Regions from separate parts of the Faecalibacterium sp. Marseille-Q4164 genome, predicted to be linked through region 3. Evidence: riboswitches for the same ligand, from Rfam matches in the RefSeq annotation. Region 3 holds a riboswitch; each other region holds the start of a gene.

Region 1 (7,525 bases), on a different contig from region 3:
CCTCGTTCTCTGCCTTAAAAGCTTCCAGCGCCTGCGGCTCCCGCTTGCGGTACTCCCGGGGCCACTGGGTCCAGCTCTTCATGCCGTTGGCGGTCTTGAGGGCCATGTAGAGGGCATAATCCTCCAGCCAGCCCTCGTTTTCCAGCGTGAAGGCATAGTACGCATCCGGATAGTAATGGGCACAGCCGTGCTGGCCTGCACACTGCCTGCGCCAGGCGGCATAGGCGGCACGCAGGATCTTGTAGCGGCTGGTGTACAGGGTGCCGTAATCCACGTTCAGCGGGTCCTTGCCCCAAGGCTCGGCCTTGAGCTGGGCGGCTGTCAGCAGCCCCTCGGCTTTCAGAGCATCCAGATCAATGAAATAAGGGTTGCCCGCAAAGGCAGAGCAGCTCTGGTAGGGGCTGTCCCCATAGCCCGTGGGGCTCAGGGGCAGGATCTGCCAGATCTTCTGGCCTGCCGCCGCAAGGAAATCCACAAATTTTTCTGCCTTTTTGCCAAAGCAGCCGATCCCGTAGGGGCCGGGCAGGCTGGACACCGGCATCAGAATACCACTTTCACGCATTGTAAATCCTTCCTCGTCTCAAACTTTTTTGCTGGGGCTTGTCTGTTTTCTATCATAACATAACCGCAGACTATTTTCCACAGGCAAAAAACGTGGTATACTTGTTTTTATATTAGGAGGTGCTTATGCAGCCAACCGAAAAATACTATGAACACGATGCCTACCGCCGGGAGGCGGTGGGGCATATTCTAGCCGCAGAGCCGGACAGCCGGACCGGCGGCGGGCGCATCGCGCTGGACGGCACGGTGTTTTACCCCGAGGGCGGCGGCCAGCCTGCCGACCGGGGCACCCTGACCCTTGCCGACGGCACGGTGCTGACCGTCACCGATGTCCACGAGCAGGCGGGTGTCATCTGGCACATGGTCACTTCCCTGCCCGCCGGGGCGGTGCCCGGGGCCGAAGCCGCACAGGCCATCGACTGGGCATGGCGTTTTGACAAGATGCAGCAGCACACCGGCGAGCACATCCTCTCCGGCATCCTGCACAGCATGTTCGGGGCCGAGAACGTGGGCTTCCACATCGGCTCCGATGCCGTGCGGATGGACACGAACATCCCCATCTCCGCCGAGGGGCTGAAAGCAGCCGAGACTGCCGCCAACCGCATCATCTGGGAGAATGTGCCGGTGAACATCACCTACCCCACCCGGGAGGAGCTGGCCGCCCTGACCTACCGCTCCAAAAAGGAGATCGAGGGGCAGGTGCGGATCGTGACCATCCCCGGGGCGGATGTCTGTGCCTGCTGCGGCACCCACACCGCCTTTACCGGCGCGGTGGGCCAGATCAAGATCCTGGCCGCCGAAAACTATAAGGGCGGCGTGCGCCTGAGCGTCGTCTGCGGCGGGCGCGCGCTGGAAGCCGCGCAGGCCATGCGGGCACGGCAGGCAGAGATCGGTGCCCTGCTCAGCGCCAAGGCCAGCGAGACGGCCAACGCCGTGCACCGGGTGTATGACGAGTACACCGCCCTGAAATTCACCCACTTCGGGCTGTGCAGCCAGCTCTTTGACGCGCTGGCCGCGCAGGTAACACCCGGTGCGGATGCCATCCGCATCGTGCCGGGGCTGGACCCGGACGGCCTGCACCGGCTGGCTGTCCGCCTGACCGAAGCCACCACCGGCCTGTGCGCGGCCCTGACCCCCAACGAAAAGGGCACCGGCTACTGCCTTGCCCAGGCGGGCGGCGATGTCCGTGCCCTGACCAAAACCCTGAACGCCGCCCTCAATGGCCGCGGCGGCGGCAAACCCGGCATCTGTCAGGGAAGCTGCGCCGCTGCACCGGAACAAGTGGAAGAATTTTTGAGAAAGACGAAATAACTCCTTCCGTCATCGCTGCGCGATGCCACCTCCCTCAATGAGGGAGGCTTTGGCTGTACGGAAAGCTTTCCCTCTTCGCCGGTGGCTCCCTCGCTGAGGGAGCTGCCGCCGAAGGCGGCTGAAGGAGTCACACAACATCAAGGAGAATTACAAACTATGAGAATGCGTTTCAAACCCTACGCCCACGATGAGCTGATGGCCGCCGATTTCCACGTCCACGAGCCCCTGATCTGGGGCGGCAAGTGGCACGCACAGTATGCCCGCCCGGAGCAGCCCTTTGTGCTGGAACTGGGCTGCGGCAAGGGCGGCTTCCTCTCCCAGCTGGCCTGCGCCCACCCGGAAAACAACTATCTGGGCATCGACATCACCGACAAGGTGCTGATCCTTGCCAAGCGCAAGATCGAGGCCGCTTACACCGAGGCAGGCCGCCCCATCGATAACGTGAAGATCATGAGCACCGACATCGAGCGCATCAAAGGCGTGCTCACCGCCCAGGATACCGTCAGCCGCATCTATATCAACTTCTGCAACCCGTGGAGCAAGAACGCTTCCTCCAACAAGCACCGGCTCACCTATCCCCGCCAGCTCATCCAGTACCGCGAATTCCTGAAGGACGGCGGCGAGATCTACTTCAAGACCGATGACGACGACCTGTTCCGCGACAGCCTGGAGTACTTCCCCGCTTCCGGCTACGAGATCACCTGGAAGACCTTTGACCTGCACGAAAACGAGCCGGAGTGGAACATCCGCACCGAGCACGAGGGGATGTTCACCGAGATGGGCATCAAGATCAAGGCCCTGATCGCCAAAAAGCTGCCCGGCGATGCCGCCGTGACCTGGATCGAGCCCAAGGTCCTGAAAAAGAGGAAGGCTGCGGAGGAAGCCGCTGCCGCCGCAAAGGAGGAGTAAGATGTCCTTTTTTGTCAACACCATGGTCTGCGGCTTTTCGCTGTATCAGATCCTGGCGTTTTTCCTGATCTACTCCTGCCTGGGCTGGTGTTTGGAGGTCATCTATGCCGCCGTTTCCACCGGCCAGCTGGTGAACCGCGGCTTTCTGAACGGCCCGGTCTGCCCCATCTACGGCTTTGGCATGATCATCGTGCTGTTCACCCTTTCGCCGCTGGCAGACAACCTGCTGCTGCTCTATATCGGCGGCGTGATCCTGCCCAGCGTGCTGGAGCTGGTGGGCGGCTGGGCGCTCTACAAGCTCTACCACACCCGGTGGTGGGATTACAGCGACTTCCCCTTCAACATCGGCGGATATATCTGCCTGGAGTTCTCCCTTTTGTGGGGCGTGGGCACCGTTGTGGTGATGAAGGCCGTTCACCCCGTGATCGCGGGCTTTGTGGCGATGGTCCCCCAGATGGTGGGCTTTGTCCTCATGTGCATCCTGTACGCCTGCTACGCCGCCGACGTGGTGGTGACCGCCTTTGCGGCCTCTGACCTGGCCCGTGAGCTGGATGCCCTGGAAAAGGTGGCCGACAGTATGCACGCCGTGTCCGATGCCATGACCGAGCTGCTGGGCACCACCGCCATGGATGTGGACCAGAAGATGGACGAGAGCCGCCTGCAGCTCAAGCTGGCGGCTGCCGAGGCCCGGGACAATGCCGCCAAACTGAGCCCCCGGGATGCCGCTGCCGCCCTGCGCGCCAAGGCCGACGAGGCCATGGAGGCTGCCCGCAAGTCCTCCCAGGAGGCCCGGCTCAATGCCTCTGAGGCCGCCACTGCCGTCAAGCTGGCTGCCAAGGGCACCGCAGAGCGCACGGCAGAGCTGCTCCGTCTGGAACAGCTGGCCGAAGAGCTGCAGGCCCGCAGCGAGGAGATGCGCGCCCGCACCCGGAGCTCCAAGTACTTTGGCAAGGGCCGTATGCTCCGCGCTTACCCCAAGCTGCGCCACGGCGAAAAGCACCGCTCTCTGGACGAGCTGCGGGAGCGCCTGAAGTACGAGCGCAGGCACTGACCCTGCCCGCTGCAGCAACCCCAAATGCCCCTGACCGGCTTCTTTCGGTCAGGGGCATTTTTCTTGCACTGCATTCTCCATAAAGTCAGGCAGATCTTGTTCTGCTGCACGATTTTGTTTTCTTTATGTTTTTCACATTGTACACTTCTTTTGTATACTTCTCCAAACTTTCTTTCGTCATATTGACAAAAAAAAAAGAAAAGCGTATCTTGTTCTGTGCAAAATGCCATTTCCGCTAAAACTGAAGAATCGGCAAACCAGTCGAAAGGCTGCGACGCAAAGCTACAGGGCCTGTAACATGGCAGCCAGCTGCACGTTATTCTCTCCGGGTAAGGTAATACGAAACCTTGCACCTCCTTGTGAAGATGCGTCGGCTTCCCTTCAGGAGAGCGAGCGCACAGCGGGCCTACAAGGGTTCAGAGCGTCGTACCAGCCGTTTGGCCGGTGCGGCGCTCTTTTGTTTTGGCTGAAATAAAGAGAGTTTTGGGAAAATCATTGAAAAGGAGTAAAGAATTATGAGACCTAAGCGTTTGATCAGCTTATTGGTTGCGGTCTGCATGATGATCACCATGCTGCCCCTGTCGGCAGTCACGGCATTTGCGGCAGATATTCCCGCTCGTGGAGAAGATGAATTTGATTATCAAGGTTTGCGATATAAGAAACTGAGCAGTTCCACTGTCTCCGTTGTGGGGCCTGTGGAAGTACAGACGGAGAGAGTAATTCCTGAAACAGTTGTAAATAATGGTACAACATATACCGTTACAGAAATCGGTGACCGTGCATTTGATTGCCGACTGGTAGACAGCACTCCCTATAAAGATTATGTTGGAAAGCCAAATTTTGTTAGTATAAAAATACCAAAAACTATAACAAGAATTGGGGCATACGCATTTCGCCAGTGTGGTGACTTGCACACTAACTCCGGTCTTGTTAATGTTATTTTTGATAGTGAAAGTCAGTTGAAATTGATTGACCATGACGCATTCGCAAATTGCTGTGCAATTAGAGAATTTGAACTTCCCCGTGAGGTAGAAACTATTGGCGAAAACGCATTCTATGATGATTGGTGTATTAAAAAATTCACTTTTCAAGAAGGCTCAAGACTAAAAAGTATTGGTGGGAACGCATTCCATTGCAATTCTAGTTTACAGAGCCTCACCCTTCCTTCAAGCGTAACTAATATTGACCATCATGCATTTTATCAATGCAGTAGCCTTGATGAATTTGTCATTCCTGATGGCGTTGAAAGTATTGAGCGAGCAATGTTTGCTGAATGTTCAAAATTAAAAACAGTTACTGTTCCAAATAGTGTGAAAAAAGTTGTTCAAAAGGCATTTTTGAAATGTTCTTCCTTAGAAAATGTCGTTTATAAAGGTACTGCTGACCAATGGGATAATTTAATTAACAGTTCGAACTTTGAACAAACGGATAATGGAAATTTCAAAAATCCTACTGTGCTGAAATATCTTTGCACCGTCACTTTTGAAATGAACGGCCACGGCACCGCACCCGTAGCTCAGACTATTTACACTGGCGACAAGCTTGCAAAAGTTGCAGAACCCACCGCCGCCGGGTATACGTTTGGCGGCTGGTACACCGACAAAGAACTGACCAAAGCATTTGATGTTGAAAACGATACCGTTTCCGGCGATACCACCCTGTACGCCAAGTGGGAAGCCATCCCCGACCATGAATTGACTGTGAAAGTCGGCACCTTTACCTACGATGACAACGCCGCCAGCGACAAGGGCAATGTTTACGAGGGTGCTCTTGTTACCGTGACCTTCGACGAAAACAACCAGCTGTGGAAGGACAGCGGCCTGAGCTTTGACCACTGGGATATCCAGTCCAAAGCAAAACTGCTGGACGAAAACGGCGAGGAAATCGTCAACCCCGGCAAGACCTTTACCTTTGTGATGCCCAAAGAGGGCGTGACCATTGAAGCCATGCCCAAGGATGCCACCATTGAAGATGATGGGCCCAATGTGCTGGGCACTGCCGCGATCATTGGTACTGCCGCTGTGGGTACCGCAGTGCTGGGCTATCAGGCCTATTCTCTGGGCGCTGAATTTGCAGGCAAGCTGATGGCTCTGCCCTACTTCCCCAGCAACCGCAGCGCCCTTGCCATGATGCTGTGGGAGGATGCAGGCAAACCCATGCCCGAATCCGAACTGCTCTACCCCGATGTCGGGCAGGAAGAGCAGGATATGGACCTGCAGCACGCCGCCCGCTGGGCCATGGAAAACGAGCTTATCCCTGACCTGAACGATGAGGGCACGGCTCCGGAAGAGATGAAATTCTTCCCGGCCAATCCAGTAAGCAAGCTTGATGTGCTGAATGCATGGCAGAAGGCACAGGAGCTCAAGAACAACTAACGCCATCCCCGAATATTCCCAAATATACGTAGAAGCGCCTCATCCCTCACCGGATGGGGCGCTTCTGCGTTGTAATGTGTCGAATTTTCTGTTATACTGTACCTGTCGGCCTTCCGACCTCGATCTATAAGAGGAAGGGGGTGATTCCTATGGATATTTTATTCTCTTTCATCCTGTCCGTCGCAGCGGGTGTGGTCAGCTACTACATCTGCAAGTGGCTTGAGGAACAGTTCAAGGCCGGTAAGCACTAACCCTTAGCAAGCAGGAAGCCCCTTTGACAGTCGCAATGTCAAGGGGGCTTCTTGTTGCTTTGGTGATCCTATGGATATCACCTTATTCTCTTTCGCATTCCTATTATATGCGTTGGAATGCCAAAAGTCAAGCGTTTTTCGTATACCCACAGCCCCTTGGGATATCAGTGCTTCTACGTTGTAATGAGTCGAATTTTCTGTTATACTGTACTTGTCGGCCTTCCGACCTCGATCTATAAGAGGAAGGGGGTGAGTTTTATGAACTTTATAATCTCTTTTACACTGTCCGTCGCAGCGGGTGTAGTCAGCTATTACATCTGCAAGTGGCTTGACGACCAGTTCAAGGCCGGTAAGCACTAATCCTTAGCAAGCAGGAAGCCCCCTCGGTATTCGCACTACCGCGGGGGCTTCTTGTTGCTACTTGGTGAGTTTTATGAACTGCAACCAATCTCTTTTACAGCTTTATTATATGCTGTATCGCTCAAAAAGTCAAGCAGATTTTGTTTTGCTCACGCCCACAGATCCTCGGGGTACAGGCCCTCCTGGGTCTTCTGGGCGATGGCGGCCACCACGGTGGGCTTATCCTCGCGGTAGGTCACACCGTACCACTTATCGGTGCTCTTGAGCACGGTGACTGCTGCCTTGCCCTCATCGATGAGCTCGCTGGCCACGGTGGGCAGGAAATACTCGCATTTGAGGGGGTTCTTGGGCAGATTCTCACGCAGCCAGCCTGCAAAGCGGCGGTCGGCCTCGTCCAGGAAGCTCTTGCCGAAGCCCCACAGGTTCATGCTGACAGGCGCTTCCACCGGCAGGTCATCCGTGCCCTCACCGGTGAGGGAGGTGCAGCGGATGCCGCCCTCATAGGTCTCGATGCCGGTGCGCTCGGTCACGCTGTGCAGGGTGCCGTCCGGGTTCACCACGCAGACACCGCGGGAGACGGTGCCGTTCTCGGAGACGGTATTTTTGAGCAGGTAGCTCACCATGCAGTAATCGTAAACTGCGCCGTCCTGATGGGTGGACAGATACTCATAGATGACCTTGAAGGCCTCGGGGCCGTAGTAGTCGTC
Region 2 (7,525 bases), on a different contig from region 3:
TGGATAAGGCAGTCTCGCTCTGCAACGATCCCCGTGCAGCCGGTCTGAAGATTCTGCTGATCGTCAGCACGCCGGAAAATCTGCTGCGTGTGGCCAAGGAAGTCAAGGATATCCCGCAGATCAATGTGGGCAATTATGGCCGCGTTGCTCCCAAGCACGGAACGGAAGCCCGCAAGACCTATACCAAGAATCTGTATGCCTACGAGGACGAAGTCGAGGTTCTGCGGCAGGTCATGGCAACCGGGATCCCCTGCAATGTGCAGACCATCCCCGATGATGTTCCGCAGGAACTTTCCAAGGTACTGGGCTGAGCGTGGTGCTCTGCCTGAAAATAAAAAAAAGTACAAGGAGGAAAAATCGCTATGTCAATTACCGCTGCAATCATCTGTGCAGTCGTGTATGCGGTCATCAACTGGCTTGACCCGTACACCCTGTCCTGGCAGTGCCTGAACCGCCCCATCGTGGTGGCACCGCTGGTCGGCCTGCTTCTGGGCGACTTCCAGACCGGCATCATCATGGGTGCTTCGCTGGAAGCAATCTTCATGGGCATCTCCGCTGTGGGCGGCTCGATCCCGTCCGACTGCCTGTCCGGCTCCATCATCGCTGTGGCGTATGCCATTGTGGTGGGCGGCGACGGTGCCATGGAAACCGGTCTGGCTCTGTCCCTGACCATCGGTACCGTGATGACCACCATCAATACCATGCTGATGCCTCTGTGGGCCGGCCTGGCTCCCTACTGGGAGAGACTGGCTTCTGAGTGCAAGCCCAACAAGTTCCGTGCCATTTCCATGGTCGTCAACTTCATCGCCTGCCTGCCCGGTGCGGCAATCATCTTCTTGGGCGTTGCCTTTGGCATCGAGGGTCTGCAGGCTGGTCTGGCTGCCTGCCCCGCATGGGTCATGACAGGTCTGGCCGCTGCCGGTACCATGATGACCGCCGTCGGTTTCGGCATCCTGCTGTCCATGATCTGGTCCACCGATATCGCCGTGTTCTTCTTTGTCGGCTTTATCTGCGCCAAGAGCCTGGGCCTGAGCAGCCTTGGCATCGCTGTGATCGGCGCTGCCATCGCCCTGACCCTGTTCTTCATTGACAAGCGCATCATTGATGCAAAGAACGCTGTGGCCGCTGCCCCCGCTGCGGGTGCTGCTACCCCTGCCAACAGTGAGGAGGATTTCTTCTGATGGAAAAGAAAGTTGTCAGCGCAGAGGAAAATAAGATCCTCAAAAAGATGTTCTGGAACAGCCATCTGGTCTTTGCGAACTTCAACATGACCAAGATGGAAGCCAATGGTTTCACCATGACCATGGCCCCCGCCGTGGAGAGTATTTATGGCGACGATATCGAAGGCAAGAAGGCCGCTTATGCCCGCCATCAGTCCTTCTTCAATACCCACGCAGTCGCATTCAACTTTATCGCAGGTCTGTGCTACGCATTGGAGAAGGATTGCCACGACGGTAAAGTTCCCGGCGAGACCATTGATGCCATCAAGGCCTCTCTGATGGGCCCCACCGCCGGTATGTTCGACTCCATCTTCTTCAACTGCCTGCGTGTCATCGGTGCCGGTATCGCAATCGGTCTGTGCTCGCAGGGCAACATCCTCGGCACCTTCATCTTCATCCTGCTGTACGGTATTTCGCAGTCCCTGCTCAAATGGTTCCTGCTGAAACTGGGCTATACACTGGGCACCAGCTTCATCGACACCGTCTTTAACAGCGGCCTGATGAGCGTTGCGACCCGCTGTGCATCCATCCTCGGCCTGATGATGGTCGGTGCCATGACGGCAACCACCGTGGGCTTCCCCCTGAACTGGACGCTGAACATCGGCGAGACCTCCATCGTGGTCTCCGAGCTGTTTAATGCCATCTATCCGGGCATTCTGAGCTTGGCTCTGGTGCTGTTCATGATGTGGCGAATCAAGAAGGGCAACCGCCCCACACAGCTGATCATCGGTCTGCTGATCTTTGGTCTGCTGGGCGCATTCCTTGGAATCTTCTAAAAAAATCAGATCGCCTGATCCTGCAAGGGGTCCGCAGTCCGGCAGGAGTAAAACGCTTCCTGCCGGACTTTTTTGTAGAAGGAGAACGGATATGACATTGCAAGACCTGATGATGTTGTATGGTGTCACCCTGGGCAAACGGCGCACTGCAAAGCAGAAATATCTTTTTGCCCAGCAGCTCAACGAGAGCCTACCGCCGCTGGGCTGGCCGGTGCGGGTTCAACAGAGGGAAGGACGGTTTTCCAAGATCGAAAACCTGATTGCCGGGGATCTGGCAAATGCAAAGGTCGTCATTGCGGTCCCCTTTGATACGCCGGCAAAGGCGCTGCGGCCCCAGAAATACTATCCGTTCCATCCGGACAAAAATGTTCAGCAGCGGGGGAGAGACCTTGCACTGCAATGCGTGCTGGAACTGCTCTGTTTCGGAGCGGCCTGCCTGATGTTCTGGTCCGGACGGGGAACCGGTGCCATGCTGCCCCGGACGCTGGCGGCACTGCTGCTGGCGGGGGTAGGTGTCTGGCTGCTGCTGCCCCATGCAAGCCCCTGCAACTTCAGCCGCTGTTCCGGTGCGGTCGCCACTGCCGTAAAGCTGGCGGAGGACCTGAGCGGTGAGGAGAACATCGCTTTTGCCTTCTGTGACCATGCAGTGGATAACTATGACGGCTTCCGGCTTCTGGCGCAGGAGATGCCAACTGCGGCAACTGTTCTGCTGCTGGACAATTTGACCAGCGGCCCGGCAGTGGCGCTGGCGCACGGCGAGTACCGGAAAGAGGCGGCGGAACAGCTGTGCAGTTTGCTGCCGGAGGATAAGGTCTATGACCGGAACTACCCGGAGGAACAGCGGCAGCGGAATCTGCTGGCGCTCTTTCCCAGAGGGATGATGCTCAGCTGTGGACGAGTGGAAAAAGGCGAATTTGTTGTGGAGAATACCTGCTGTGCACAGGACCATGTACTGGATCTGCCCCGGATGGAGCGGATGGAACGGGCGTTGGCCGATTTTGCAAAACAGGAAGCAAATAAGAAGGAGAACTGAATTATGAAACTGCATTCCAACCGCATTTATACGCCGAAAGGCCCCAAGGCAGGTGTGCTGACTGTGGAAGGCGGCAAGATCACTGCCTTTGCAGAAAATACGACCGACCCCGAAGCCATTGAATACGGCGACCAGCGGATCATCCCCGGCATTTTTGATACTCATAACCACGGCACCTGCGGTTATGATATCATGAATAAGAATGCCCCCCATGAAAAGCAGATCGCATCCGTGAAAGGTTATCTGAAGGGGCTGACAAGTCAGGGCACCGTGAACATCTTCCCGACGGTGTGCGACCCGGATTCCATCCGTGCGGTGGCAGAGGTGGCAAAAGAGGGTGATCAGGACGGTGCAACCATTCTGGGTATCCACAGCGAAGGCCCCTGGCTGAACCGCACCGGTGAAAAAGGCATCCGTACCGGCTGGCCGGAGGTAAGTATGGAGACGGCACATGCCATGGTGGAAGCCGGCGGCGGGTGGCTGCGTCTTGTGGCACTGGCACCGGAGATCCCCGGGATGGACCCCATCATCGAGTATTTCCTCTCGCAGGGCATCACAGTGGCAGCCGCCCACAGTGACAACAACTATAAGCAGGCCATGGCCGCCTATGCCAAGGGCATCAGTGTGGCGACCCATACCGGCAACGTCATGACCGATATGCATCACCGGGACATCGGCGGTCTGGGAGCAGCCCTGACCAATGAAAACGTTACCTGTGAGGTGATCTGCGACGGCCTGCACATCTGCGATGAGATGCTGGGCATCTACTTCAAGGTCAAGAGCACCGACAAATTCATGATGGTCAGTGACTGTACGGCTCTGTCCGGTGCACCGGTGGGCAAGTATGAGGGCATCTTTGAGGGGATGGCCCTGAATGTGACCCCGGAGGGCTTTGTTCTGACCGATACCGGCCGCCTGTGCGGTTCCAGCCAGCCGGTGCTGTTCGACATCAGAAATCTGGTGAACAATGTTGGCATCCCGCTGGAGACCTGCCTGAAGATGGCCTGCCTCAATCCCTGCATCAAGTATGGTTTTGCCGACCGCAAGGGTACCATTGAAGTGGGCAAGGACGCAGATCTGGTGGTCATCAGCGACGATTATCAGGCACAGGTCACCTACGCCGAGGGCCGGAAGGTCTATGACCGCAGCACCGAGGGCAAGATCTTCAATGCGGATTATCTGAACCGATAAGGACAAAGGAAACAGCTATGAGCAAGAAGTTGATCGTAGTAGCCGATGATTTCGGCTTCAGTGAGGCATACAACTATGGTGTCATCAAAGCCTATAAGGAGGGCGTGGTCTGCACCCTCTCGCTGATGAGCAACATGGCCGCCGTCCCCCATGCGGTGAAACTCTGGCAGAGCGAGTGCCCGGAGGTGCCGCTGGTCCAGCACACCAATTTTGTGCAGTACCGCCCCGTCAGCGCCCCGGAAAAGGTGCCCACGCTGGTAAACGAAGAGGGAATGTTCTACCGCAGCTATCTGTGGAAGAGCGAGAATCCCAATGATGCCAAATGCAAGGGCGAAGTTTACCCCAGCTATGAGGACCTGTATACCGAGACCATGGCCCAGCTGGACCGGCACAAAGAACTTGTGGGACATTATCCCCGGCATTTTGAGGGCCACAGCGCCATGACAAGGCCCATGGAGCAGGCGTTCCGGGATATCGGAAAGAAGCTGGGCATCCATAACATGGGCGATACGCTGGCCGAAGAACTGCCGATGAAACCGGCCTGCGAGCTGTTCAGTTTGGGCAACAGCAACGCAATGGAGATTCTGAACCGGGGCAGCCGCCCGGAGGACTGGCTGGAAGACCGCTTCGGCATCCTGAGCTCTCCCTACGAGTACAATATCCTACATTTCCATCCGGGTTATCTGGATCAGTACCTTCTGGACAATACTTCCCTGACCCTGCCCCGCTGCCGTGATCTGGCGACCCTGTGTGACCCGCAGGTTCGTCGCTGGCTGGATGAGCATGAGGTGGAACTGACCAACTTTGATGCCCTGTACGAATAACTGCGCCATTTCCAAGTGATACTTTATCATCCTCCATAGGAACGCCGCTGCACAGAATTGCGACCTGTGCGGCGGCGTTTTCTTAGTAATGGCCTAACCCTCTCAGCCAAAGTCTTTAACTGAGAGGGTCACCCCCACCCCCCGTCAAATCGCACTAAAAAATAGACTGCATTTGTTACAAATGACAAACTCATGGAAAACCCCTTGATTTTTATATAAGGGGGGTATAATAAAATGCAAAAGAGCACCCCCACAAAACAGAAGAATCGGCAAACCAGCTGGAAGGCTGCGACGCAAAGCTAAAGGGCCCAGACCGGGCAGCCAGCTGCACTTCCCCATAAGTACACCACAGCGTCACACCAGCCTTTCGGGGCAGGTGCGGCTCCTTTTTACATTTGCGGCGGGTGCAGGGAAAAGCGTTTGGGATACTTCATAAGGGAGGAAAAAGTTTATGAAACCAAAACGTGTAGTAAGTTTGCTGGTGGCGGGCTGTATGGCCGTCTCCATGGTGCCTGCTTCGGCGGTCACGGCGTTTGCGGAAACGGTGGGGAATACGTCTGCCTTGGCTGTGCTGGCACAAAATGCAGCAACAAGCGGCCCTTGCGGTGCAGAAGATCAGACGGAAAGTGTTTCTTGGGAAGTGGAACAAAACAATACGGCTGCGGAGAATCCTACATATACACTGAGCATCGAAGGTTCAGGTGCAATGGCGGATTACAATGCAATCACAGATGATGGAACAGTTGAAGATGACGGAACGGCTAAGAATTATACAATCATAACCCCGCGTGAAAACGCGGGGTTATGATTTGTCCATTTTTCGTGGATGCCCCAAGCGGCTAGATATCCGTAGCAACTCCGAGTTTTCGACTTCTCACGCTTTATCGAAAATTTGGAGGTCACACATGAGTTTTGATCCGAATGCTATTGGTAACCGTATTTTTACTTTGCGTACAAATGCGAAGTTATCGCAGGAAAAACTTGCTGAAAAACTTGGTGTTTCCCATCACCACCTGGGCGATCTTGAAAGGGGAAGCTCCAATGGCTCTGTAAAAATCCTGATCGATATTGCAGAATACTTCCATGTCAGTATGGATTATCTTCTTTTGGGTCGAGATCCTTCTAGGAATCAGTTTCAAAATGAACTGCAAGCCGCTATAGATCATCTTGAAAAAATCAAAGGTCTTTTATAATCACTTCAACAAGAAACGCTCCTGCCAGTTTTACACCGGCAAGAGCGTTTCTTGTGTTATTCAAAAATATCGGCAAGGGTAAGCAGCTGTACTTCTCCGCGTTCCTGTGCCTGAAGCAGACCGTCCGTAAATCCGCCTTTCGAGAAAATGTAGTAGTGGTAGTTTGTTCCTTTCCCAAAGACTGCTGCATATTCCCGAATCAGTTCCAGTTCGTCCAAACCGATTTTTTCATTGCGGTATTTGCAGGAGCCAATGATATAGTCATTACCCTCAACCGGCGTTCCGACAATGTCGATCTGGATCTGCTTCTTTTTTTGAGGGTCGGTTCCCCACCACTGCCCGATCTCACTCAACTCGATAGGAAGATCATTCGCATAATAGAGCAAATAGTCTTGACACATCTTCTCAAAAATCAGGCCCATATAGTCTGGAAAATACTGCTTCACCGCATGGGGGTAGGTCTTTGCGATCCGCCCCGAATCAATGGCACTTGCATTGACCGGCACAAAACGGTACCAAAAACGAAAAAAATTGTCCGCCAGAAGATAGATCGTTTTTTTGCCCGGTTTCTCTGTGATCGGCGTTTCTTTTTTGACGATTCCAAGGTCTATCAACGTTTTGAGGTACTTCGCCACCACAGAGTTTTCTTCACCAACTTTTGTGGTGATGTCGTTCAGGCGAGAAGCCCCCTCTGCAATTGCCTTGATGATTGCATTATAAATTGCAGGCTCACGCAGCTCCTGCTTTAACAGGTTGGCCGGTTCCTCATAGAGGTAGCTGGAACGGTCAAACAAGTTTTCCATCAGTGCTTCATCTACGCTGTCCCGAACATCCAATTTGTTGATATAATGCGGAACGCCGCCTGTGATGCCATAAATCAGGGCGTTATCTTCCTCAGACAGATTCGGATGGAATACCGCAGTTTCCCTATAATCCAGCGGCATGATCTTGAATTGCGCTGTTCTGCGCCCATACAGAGGGCTTTCTTTGCCCAAAACCTGACTTTCCATAAAACTCATGGACGAGCCACACAGGATCAGGTACATTTGGGACTCTGTCCATTTATGGTCGATGATGTGCTGAAGCATTGCGGAAATAGCGGGTTTAGCCTTTGCAAGATAAGGATACTCATCAATTACAAATACGATCCGCTGCTCCTTGGAGAGAGCTGTCAGTTCGTCCAATGCTGCATCGTAGGTTGTAAATTCCGGAGATGATTCTGCATTGGGTCGTTCAAAACTCATGATTGCCTTGGACAAGGCTTCCAGATTTTCTTTTCCGGTCGTAT
Region 3 (7,525 bases):
TCATCAAGCAGAAGACCGGCGAGTGCATCATGCCCCGGGAGGGCGTGTTTGCCCGGGTGCTGCAGGGCGGCGAGATCCACGTGGGGGACGAGGTGACCCTGCTGCCCCCGCCGGAAAACCCGCCCCTGCGCGCTGCCGTCATCACCCTTTCCGACAAGGGCAGCCGTGGTGAGCGGGAGGACAAGAGCGGTCCCCTGATCGTGGAGATGCTCACCGCTGCAGGCTATCAGGTGGAGGAGACCATGATCCTGCCCGATGAGGCAAAGGCCCTGAAGGCACAGCTCATCCGGCTGGCCGATGGCCGTCAGGTCAACCTGATCCTGACCACCGGCGGCACCGGCTTTGCTCCCCGGGATATCACCCCGGAAGCCACCTATGCCGTAGCGGACCGCAACGCCCCCGGCATTGCTGAGGCTATGCGTTACCACAGCCTGAGCATCACCCCGCGCGGGATGCTCAGCCGTGCTGTCAGCGTGCTGCGGGGCAAGACCCTCATCGTCAACCTGCCCGGCAGCCCCAAGGCCGTGAAAGAGAATCTGGAGTACATCCTGCCCAGCCTGGAGCACGGGGTACGCATTGCCGCCGGGCTGGACGGCGAGTGTGCCCGCAAATAAGCCTGTTTCACCGCCGCGGCGTTGCTTTTGGTGCCGGGCGTGAAAATAAAAGTACAACAAAAGCATACCCACTGTAAGGAGCAAGACTATGAAAACTATGATCTCCCGCCGCGGCTTCCTGTGCGCTGCCGGCATCGCATCCGCATCTGCTGTTCTGACCGCCTGCGGCGGCTCCTCCAGCAGCACTGCATCTTCCACCGCATCCTCCGCTGCCGCCTCCTCTGAGGCTGCCTCCGGCGAGAGCGTGGAGCTGATCGTTTTTGCTGCCGCCTCCTTGACCGAGACCCTGAACGCCATTGCCGAGACCTACTCTGCAGAGAACCCCGGCGTGACCTTCAGCTTCAACTTTGACTCCTCCGGAACCCTCAAGACCCAGATCCAGGAGGGTGCGGACTGCGACCTGTTCATCTCCGCCGGTCAGAAGCAGATGAACCAGCTGGACAGCACCGCTTCCGCTGAGGTGAACACCGAGGGCCTGGACTTTGTGGATGCCGAAAGCCGTGTAGATCTGCTGGAGAACAAGGTCGTGCTCTGTGTGCCTGAGGGCAGCGACAAGGGGATTGACAGCTTCGACAGCCTGGCCGAGCACCTGAAGGCAGAGAATATCCTGTTCTGCATGGGCAACAGCGATGTGCCCGTGGGTCAGTACACCCAGAAGATCCTGGCTTACTATGATCTGGATGAGGCAGCTCTGGCTGCTGCCGGTGTCATCACCTACGGCTCCAACGTCAAGGAAGTCACCACCCAGGTCAGCGAGGCCAGCGTGGATGCCGGTGTCGTTTACTGCACCGATGCGTACAGCGCCGGTCTGACCCCCGTGGACGAGGCCACCAAGGAAATGTGCGGCCAGGTCATCTACCCCGCCGCTGTGATGAAGAACGCCCTCCATGCCGAGGCTGCCAAGGAGTTCCTGGCTTACCTGCGCACCGACAAGGCTGCGACCGTGTTCGAGAGCGTCGGCTTCACCGCACTGTAAGCATCCGCTGGGGAGATGGTATGGACTGGTATCCCTTATGGAACAGCCTGCGCATTGCGCTGATCAGCTGCGCAGTGGTGTTCTTTTTAGGCATCTTTGCGGCCTACTATATTGCAAAGCTCCCGCGCGTGCTCAAGGGCGTGCTGGATGTGGTGCTCACCCTGCCCATGGTGCTGCCGCCCACGGTCGTGGGATATTTCCTGCTGCTGCTGTTCGGCGCAAAAAGGCCGCTGGGCATCTTTTTCATGGAACATTTCGGCGTGAAGCTGGTGATGAACTGGTACAGCGCCATTTTTGCTTCCATCGTGGTGGCCTTTCCGCTGATGTACCGCACGGCCCGCGGTGCCTTTGAGAGTTTTGACGAAACGCTGGCCTGGTCGGCACAGACGCTGGGACTTTCCAACACCTGGATCTTCTGGCGGGTGCGGATGCCCTGCTGCCGTCAGGGCATTCTGGCCGGTACGGTGCTGGCCTTTGCCCGTGCGCTGGGCGAATATGGTGCCACCAGCATGATCGCAGGCTACACGCCGGGCAAGACGGCCACCATTGCAACCACGGTCTACCAGCTCTGGCGCACCAACGATGAAGCCGGGGCCATGCAGTGGGTGCTGGTGGATATCGTTATCTCGGCGGTGGTGCTGCTGGCAGTGAACCTGCTGGAACGCAGGCAGAAGCAGGGAGGAAAGCGCACATGAGCCTGGAAGTAAATGTGACCAAGCGGTTTGATGGCTTTACCCTCCACGCTGCGTTCACGGCAGGGGACACTGCCACCGCCCTTCTGGGCGCGTCCGGCTGCGGCAAAAGCATGACCCTGCGCTGCATTGCAGGCATCGTCCGGCCGGACGAGGGGCGCATCGTGCTGGATGGCCGGGTGCTGTTCGACAGCGCTCAGGGCATCGACCTGCCGCCCCAGCAGCGCAATGTGGGTCTGCTGTTCCAGAACTACGCCCTGTTCCCCAACATGACCGTGGAGCAGAATATCCTCTGTGCCCTGAAAAAGGAAAAGGATCCTGCCGCCCGCAGGGCCGCCTGTGCCGAGGCATTGCGGGCCATGCGGCTGGAGGAACTGGCCAAGCGCCTGCCCGGTGCGCTTTCGGGCGGGCAGCAGCAGCGTGCCGCCCTGGCCCGCATCCTGGCGGCTAAACCCCGCATCCTGATGCTGGACGAGCCGTTCAGCGCGCTGGACAGCTACCTGCGCGAGGAGGTAGAGGGGGAGGTAGGCAGCCTGCTGGCCGGGTTTGCGGGCACGGCCCTGCTGGTGACCCACAACCGGGACGAGGCCTACCGCCTGTGCAGGGAGATGATCGTGATGGACAGCGGCGAGGTGCTCCGGGCAGGTACGACCAAGGAGGTCTTTGCTGACCCCCGCACCCGTGCCGCCGCCCGCCTGACCGGCTGCAAGAATATTCTGCCCTGCACCCGGGTGGGGGAGCATACCGTTCATCTGGCGGGCTGGGAACAGCCGCTGACCGTGGCTCTGCCGGTGCCCGAGGGCTGCCGCGCCGTGGGCATCCGCGCCCATGATTTTGCGCCCTGCGCTCCCGGCACCCCCAACAGCCTGCCGGTGCAGGCTGTCTCCACCAGTGAGAACCCCTTTGACTGGAATATGATCTTCACCCTGCCCGGCGGTGAGGCCCGCCTGTGGTGGAAGGTGTCCAAGGAGACATTGGCGGCCCCGCCGCCAAAAGCACCCGCCTGCCTGGCTGCCGCCCCGGAAAATATCATGCCGCTGGTCTGAGGCAAAAAATCGTTTTCTCCCTGCTCCCGAAACAGAAATACGGAGCAGGGAGAATTTTTTTGAAAAAAGTACTTGACTTTATCAAGTAATGCGATTATACTAGACCTTGTCAAGTAAAGGAGATGCAAAGAGTGATCCAATCGACCATATCCTTCTACGTGATGGAGTTTTACAAGCAGTTCGCAGCCTACACCACCCAGCAGCTGCAGGAGTTTGGCCTGAGCTTTGGCATGATGTATTTTGTGATCTACGTGGGCAAACATCCCGGCTGCACCCCGGCTGAGATGACCAAAAACCTGCACCTGGACTGGGGCCACTGCCAGCGCAGCGTGATCAAGCTGGTGGAAGATGGCTTTATGACCCGGGAAAAGCAGGGCCGCAGTTATCATTTGGGGCTGACCCCGGCGGGTGAGAGAGCATTCCGGACCTGTCACCAGGTATTTTTCGATTGGGATGCACAAAATTTGAGCGGGCTGACCGAAGAGGAACAGCACCAGCTCCTGAGCCTGCTGCAAAAGGCAGCACGGACGAGGAAAGAGAGTGTGTAACATGTACGACACCATCCTGAGCCCCATTGATTACGGTGGAATGCAGCTGAAGAACCGCATCATCTTTGCCCCCACCACCTTCGGCCTTTCGGACGAGGAATATCTGGCAGAGATGGAGCGGCTGGCCAAGGGCGGCTGCGCCATGATCATCATCGGCGACGTGCCGGTGGCCAAGAGCCGGTTCGAGAAGTCCCTGTTTGACAAAAAGGGCTTCGCCTTCTATCAGCAGATCTGCGAGACTGCCCACAAATACGGCTGTAAGGTCTGCGCCCAGCTCCACCAGACCGATACCGACATGATGTCCATCATCAAGTGCATCCCGGGGATGCTGATGAAAAAGATCACCCCCGACCAGCTGCGGGAGCGGATGAACGATGCCGTGGGTCCCTACATCACCAAGATGTCCCAGAAAAAGATCCATCAGATCATCGCGGGCTTTGGCAAGGCTGCTGTGCTGGCAAAGCAGGCGGGCTTTGACATGGTGCAGGTGCACGGCGACCGGATGTGCGGCAGCTTCTCTTCCGCCATCTTCAACCACCGCACCGATGAATACGGCGGCAGTGCCGAGCGCCGCGCCCGCTTTGCCGTGGAAGCTGTCAAGGCAGTGCACGCCGCTGTGCCCGGCATGGCCATTGACTACAAGCTGGCTGTCCGGCAGGAGAACCCCCATTACGGCAACGCCGGTGTGGTGGAGGAGGAACTGGCCGTGTTCGTGCCCCTGCTGGTGCAGGCAGGCGTGACCAGCTTCCATGTGACACTGGCCAACCACTCTGCGCTGGAAAACACCATCCCGCCGGCCAGCCACCCCGAGTTCAAGGAGACCGGCTGCTTCCTCAAGTTCTGCGATGAGGTGCGCCGGTATACCAGTGTGCCGCTCTGCGGTGTGGGCGGCCTGAACGACCCCGATTTTGTGGAGCAGCAGCTTGCCAGCGGCCGCATCCAGTGCGCAGCAATGTGCCGCCAGCTGCTGGCCGACCCCAACTGGGTCAACAAACTGCAGAGCGGCAATGCGGCAAAGATCCACCGCTGTGTCCGCTGCAACAAAAAGTGCCTGGGCGGCCTGATCGCCCATCAGGGCACCCGCTGTATCTATGATGCCCTGAACGCAAAAGAACAGGGAAGCATCTGATCTCAAACATAATAAAGGAGAATGACCATGAGCTACGCCATCGTTTTCAGCAGCAAGACCGGCAACACCCGCCTGCTGGCCGACACCCTTCGCGCAAGCTTGCCCCAGAATGAGTGCACCTACTTCGGAGCACCGGCCCCGGAGGCACTGGAGGCTGAGACCCTTTACATCGGCTTCTGGACGGACAAGGGCCATGCCGATGACACCCTCACCGCCTTTTTGCAGACCCTGAAGGGGAAGCGGGTCTTTTTGTTCGGCACCGCAGGCTTTGGCGGCAGTGCGGAATATTTCGAGCAGATCCTGGCAGCGGTGCAGAAATCGCTGGATGAGAGCAACACGGTCATTGGAACCTATATGTGCCAGGGCAAGATGCCCATGATTGTGCGCCAGCAGTACGAAAAGATGCTGCAGCAGCCCAACCATGCACCCAACCTCGAGATGCTGATCGAGAACTTTGACAAGGCGCTGGCTCACCCGGATGCCGCAGACCTCGACCTGCTGCGCAAAAAGGCGGCAGAGGTGCAGGCATAACGGAAGAACTCTTCAAAAAAGCAGATTTTTTGAGAAAGCTGCTCCAAAACAGTTGACAGGTTCTGTCCGATGTGGTAGGATAGCGTCGAGGAAATGGAAACGGCTCCTCAAGGTGAATTGAATATTCTCGGCAAAACAGTCGAAAGGCTGTGACGCAAAGCTACAGGGCCTGTAAAATGGCAGCCAGCTGCTTCTCAAAGAAATCTTTCTTTGGGCGACCTGCTTAGATTTTCTAGGTGTTGTTTTGCTGAGTGTATTGCAGAACAACACCTTTTTTCGTTCTCAAATTTCTTCCCAAAAGAAGAAAGGCACGCAAAACTGAATATCCTCGGCAAAGCAGTCGAAAGGCTGTGACGCAAAGCTATAGGGCCTGTAAAATGGCAGCCAGTTGCTTCTCATCACCTGAGGGTCTCCACAGCGGAGAATGGGTGTTGAGTGACCTTCATCTGAAGCATCAGATGTCGATTGCCGAGTATACCAGCAATCGACACCTTTTTTCATGGGGTAACACAAAAGAGGTTCAACACCATGCGTAACGCTTCGATGAAAGTCCTGAAGAATCTGGTCTGCTGCGCCGCATTCATCTGCCTGATGTTTGTTCTGGCAATGCCCGCACACGCAGCTTCCAAGGCCGATGAGCTGCTGCAGCTCGTCAACGCAGAGCGTGCACAGGCTGGTGTGGCTCCTCTGAGCATGGGCAGCAGCGCACTGAATGCTGCCGCACAGGCCCGTGCAAAAGAACTTACCGTCAATTACTCCTACAACCGCCCCAATGGCAGCCGCGAGTTCACCATCCTGCCGGAGTACGGTGTGGACGATGTTTCCGTGGGCGAGAACTACTGGGCAGCTGCTGAGGATGCTTCGGATGTGGTCGCCGCCTGGAATCGCTACGATTTCTTCAAGGAGCGGATGCTGGACAAGGATGCCACCTCCGTTGGCATTGGCTACTACGAGGGCGGCGAGTATGGCAATTACTGGGTGATGATCTTCACCTACGCCCGCGGCACCAGTGAGAACGGTTTTGCACAGGAAGTGCTGGCGCTGGTCAACGCTGAGCGTGCAAAGGAAAATCTGGCACCTCTGGCTATGGGCGATGCCAAGCTGCAGGCCGCCGCCGATGAGCGCGCAAAGGAAGTGGCAAAGGTCGCTTCCCACACCCGCCCCGATGGCACCAACTGTTTCACCGTGCTGAAGGAGTACGGTGTGTCTGATACCGCCACCGGCGAGAATGCCGCCTGGGGCGAGACCACGCCCGAAAAAGTCGTTGCAGACTGGATGGCTTCGGAAGGCCACCGTGTCAATATCATGGACCCCGCCGCCAAGTATATGTGCCTTGGCTACAACTACGATGCCAATTCTCAGTGGGGCCACAACTGGATCCAGATCTTCGCAAAGTAAGCGGATGACTTCCATTGAGCGTTGTACGATGAAATAAAATAAAGCAAAAAGAGATGCACCCCGCTCCCTGAACCGGTTTCAGGAAGGCAGGGTGCATCTCTTTTGTTTTTTATTCTGCTGCCATCTCAGCCACATCCTCGGGGCTGAAATCGCCCAAGGGCAGGATGAGCCGGCCCAGCGTCTCCTGCGGCAGGGCGGCAAGCCGGGCACTCTCGTCCGCAATTTCGGCAGGGCAGAGGACGTGCACGCCGTCTGCACCGGTCTCTACCCGGGCGCGGTGGCCGGTGGCAATGTACTGGATGCCCAGCCGGTCAGCCGCCGCCAGCAGGGCGGGGAAGCGCAGGTCGGCCGGGGCAGCGGTCTCCTCGGCCAGCTGGCTGGCCAGTTCGCTGGCATTCAGGGTGATGCACTCGATGCCCAGAGCCTTGGCGGCTTCCTTGGCGGCATCCACAACGGGGTCATCGGTGCACAGACGCACCACAGCGCCCATCACCGCAAAGCCCTGCTGCTGTAAAATGCGGACAGCTGCTTTGCAGCCCGTGCCGCCGCACAGGCCCACCAGCACCTTGTCCTGCTGCTCATAGGTATCGA

The links. A riboswitch is a leader RNA that binds a small molecule or an ion and turns the genes downstream of it on or off. The one in region 3 is predicted to bind cyclic di-GMP.
Region 1: linked by a shared signal. The riboswitch ahead of J3352_RS14390 (leucine-rich repeat protein) and the one ahead of J3352_RS09365 (CAP domain-containing protein) in region 3 are both predicted to bind cyclic di-GMP.
Region 2: linked by a shared signal. The riboswitch ahead of J3352_RS05815 (hypothetical protein) and the one ahead of J3352_RS09365 (CAP domain-containing protein) in region 3 are both predicted to bind cyclic di-GMP.

The regions. Positions count from the first base shown of each region.
Region 1 is NZ_JAFREJ010000005.1:35,571-43,095, reverse strand. It holds gene malQ (4-alpha-glucanotransferase) at 1-562, opposite strand, end outside; gene J3352_RS07185 (alanyl-tRNA editing protein) at 688-1,872, shown strand; gene trmB (tRNA (guanosine(46)-N7)-methyltransferase TrmB) at 2,029-2,781, shown strand; gene J3352_RS07175 (putative ABC transporter permease) at 2,783-3,832, shown strand; cyclic di-GMP riboswitch class I at 4,074-4,149, shown strand; gene J3352_RS14390 (leucine-rich repeat protein) at 4,348-6,207, shown strand; gene J3352_RS07165 (sugar phosphate nucleotidyltransferase) at 6,968-7,525, opposite strand, start outside.
Region 2 is NZ_JAFREJ010000003.1:167,469-174,993, reverse strand. It holds gene J3352_RS05845 (PTS sugar transporter subunit IIB) at 1-311, shown strand, start outside; gene J3352_RS05840 (PTS sugar transporter subunit IIC) at 363-1,181, shown strand; gene J3352_RS05835 (PTS system mannose/fructose/sorbose family transporter subunit IID) at 1,181-1,996, shown strand; gene J3352_RS05830 (hypothetical protein) at 2,088-3,029, shown strand; gene J3352_RS05825 (N-acetylglucosamine-6-phosphate deacetylase) at 3,033-4,220, shown strand; gene J3352_RS05820 (ChbG/HpnK family deacetylase) at 4,238-5,044, shown strand; cyclic di-GMP riboswitch class I at 5,303-5,377, shown strand; gene J3352_RS05815 (hypothetical protein) at 5,496-5,852, shown strand; gene J3352_RS05810 (helix-turn-helix domain-containing protein) at 5,950-6,237, shown strand; gene J3352_RS05805 (ATP-binding protein) at 6,294-7,525, opposite strand, start outside.
Region 3 is NZ_JAFREJ010000009.1:52,419-59,943, forward strand. It holds gene J3352_RS09330 (MOSC domain-containing protein) at 1-614, shown strand, start outside; gene modA (molybdate ABC transporter substrate-binding protein) at 703-1,590, shown strand; gene modB (molybdate ABC transporter permease subunit) at 1,611-2,285, shown strand; gene J3352_RS09345 (sulfate/molybdate ABC transporter ATP-binding protein) at 2,282-3,328, shown strand; gene bilQ (bilirubin utilization transcriptional regulator BilQ) at 3,451-3,876, shown strand; gene bilR (bilirubin reductase) at 3,878-5,005, shown strand; gene bilS (flavodoxin family protein BilS) at 5,033-5,536, shown strand; cyclic di-GMP riboswitch class I at 5,656-5,731, shown strand; cyclic di-GMP riboswitch class I at 5,857-5,932, shown strand; gene J3352_RS09365 (CAP domain-containing protein) at 6,065-6,934, shown strand; gene J3352_RS09370 (hypothetical protein) at 7,044-7,525, opposite strand, start outside.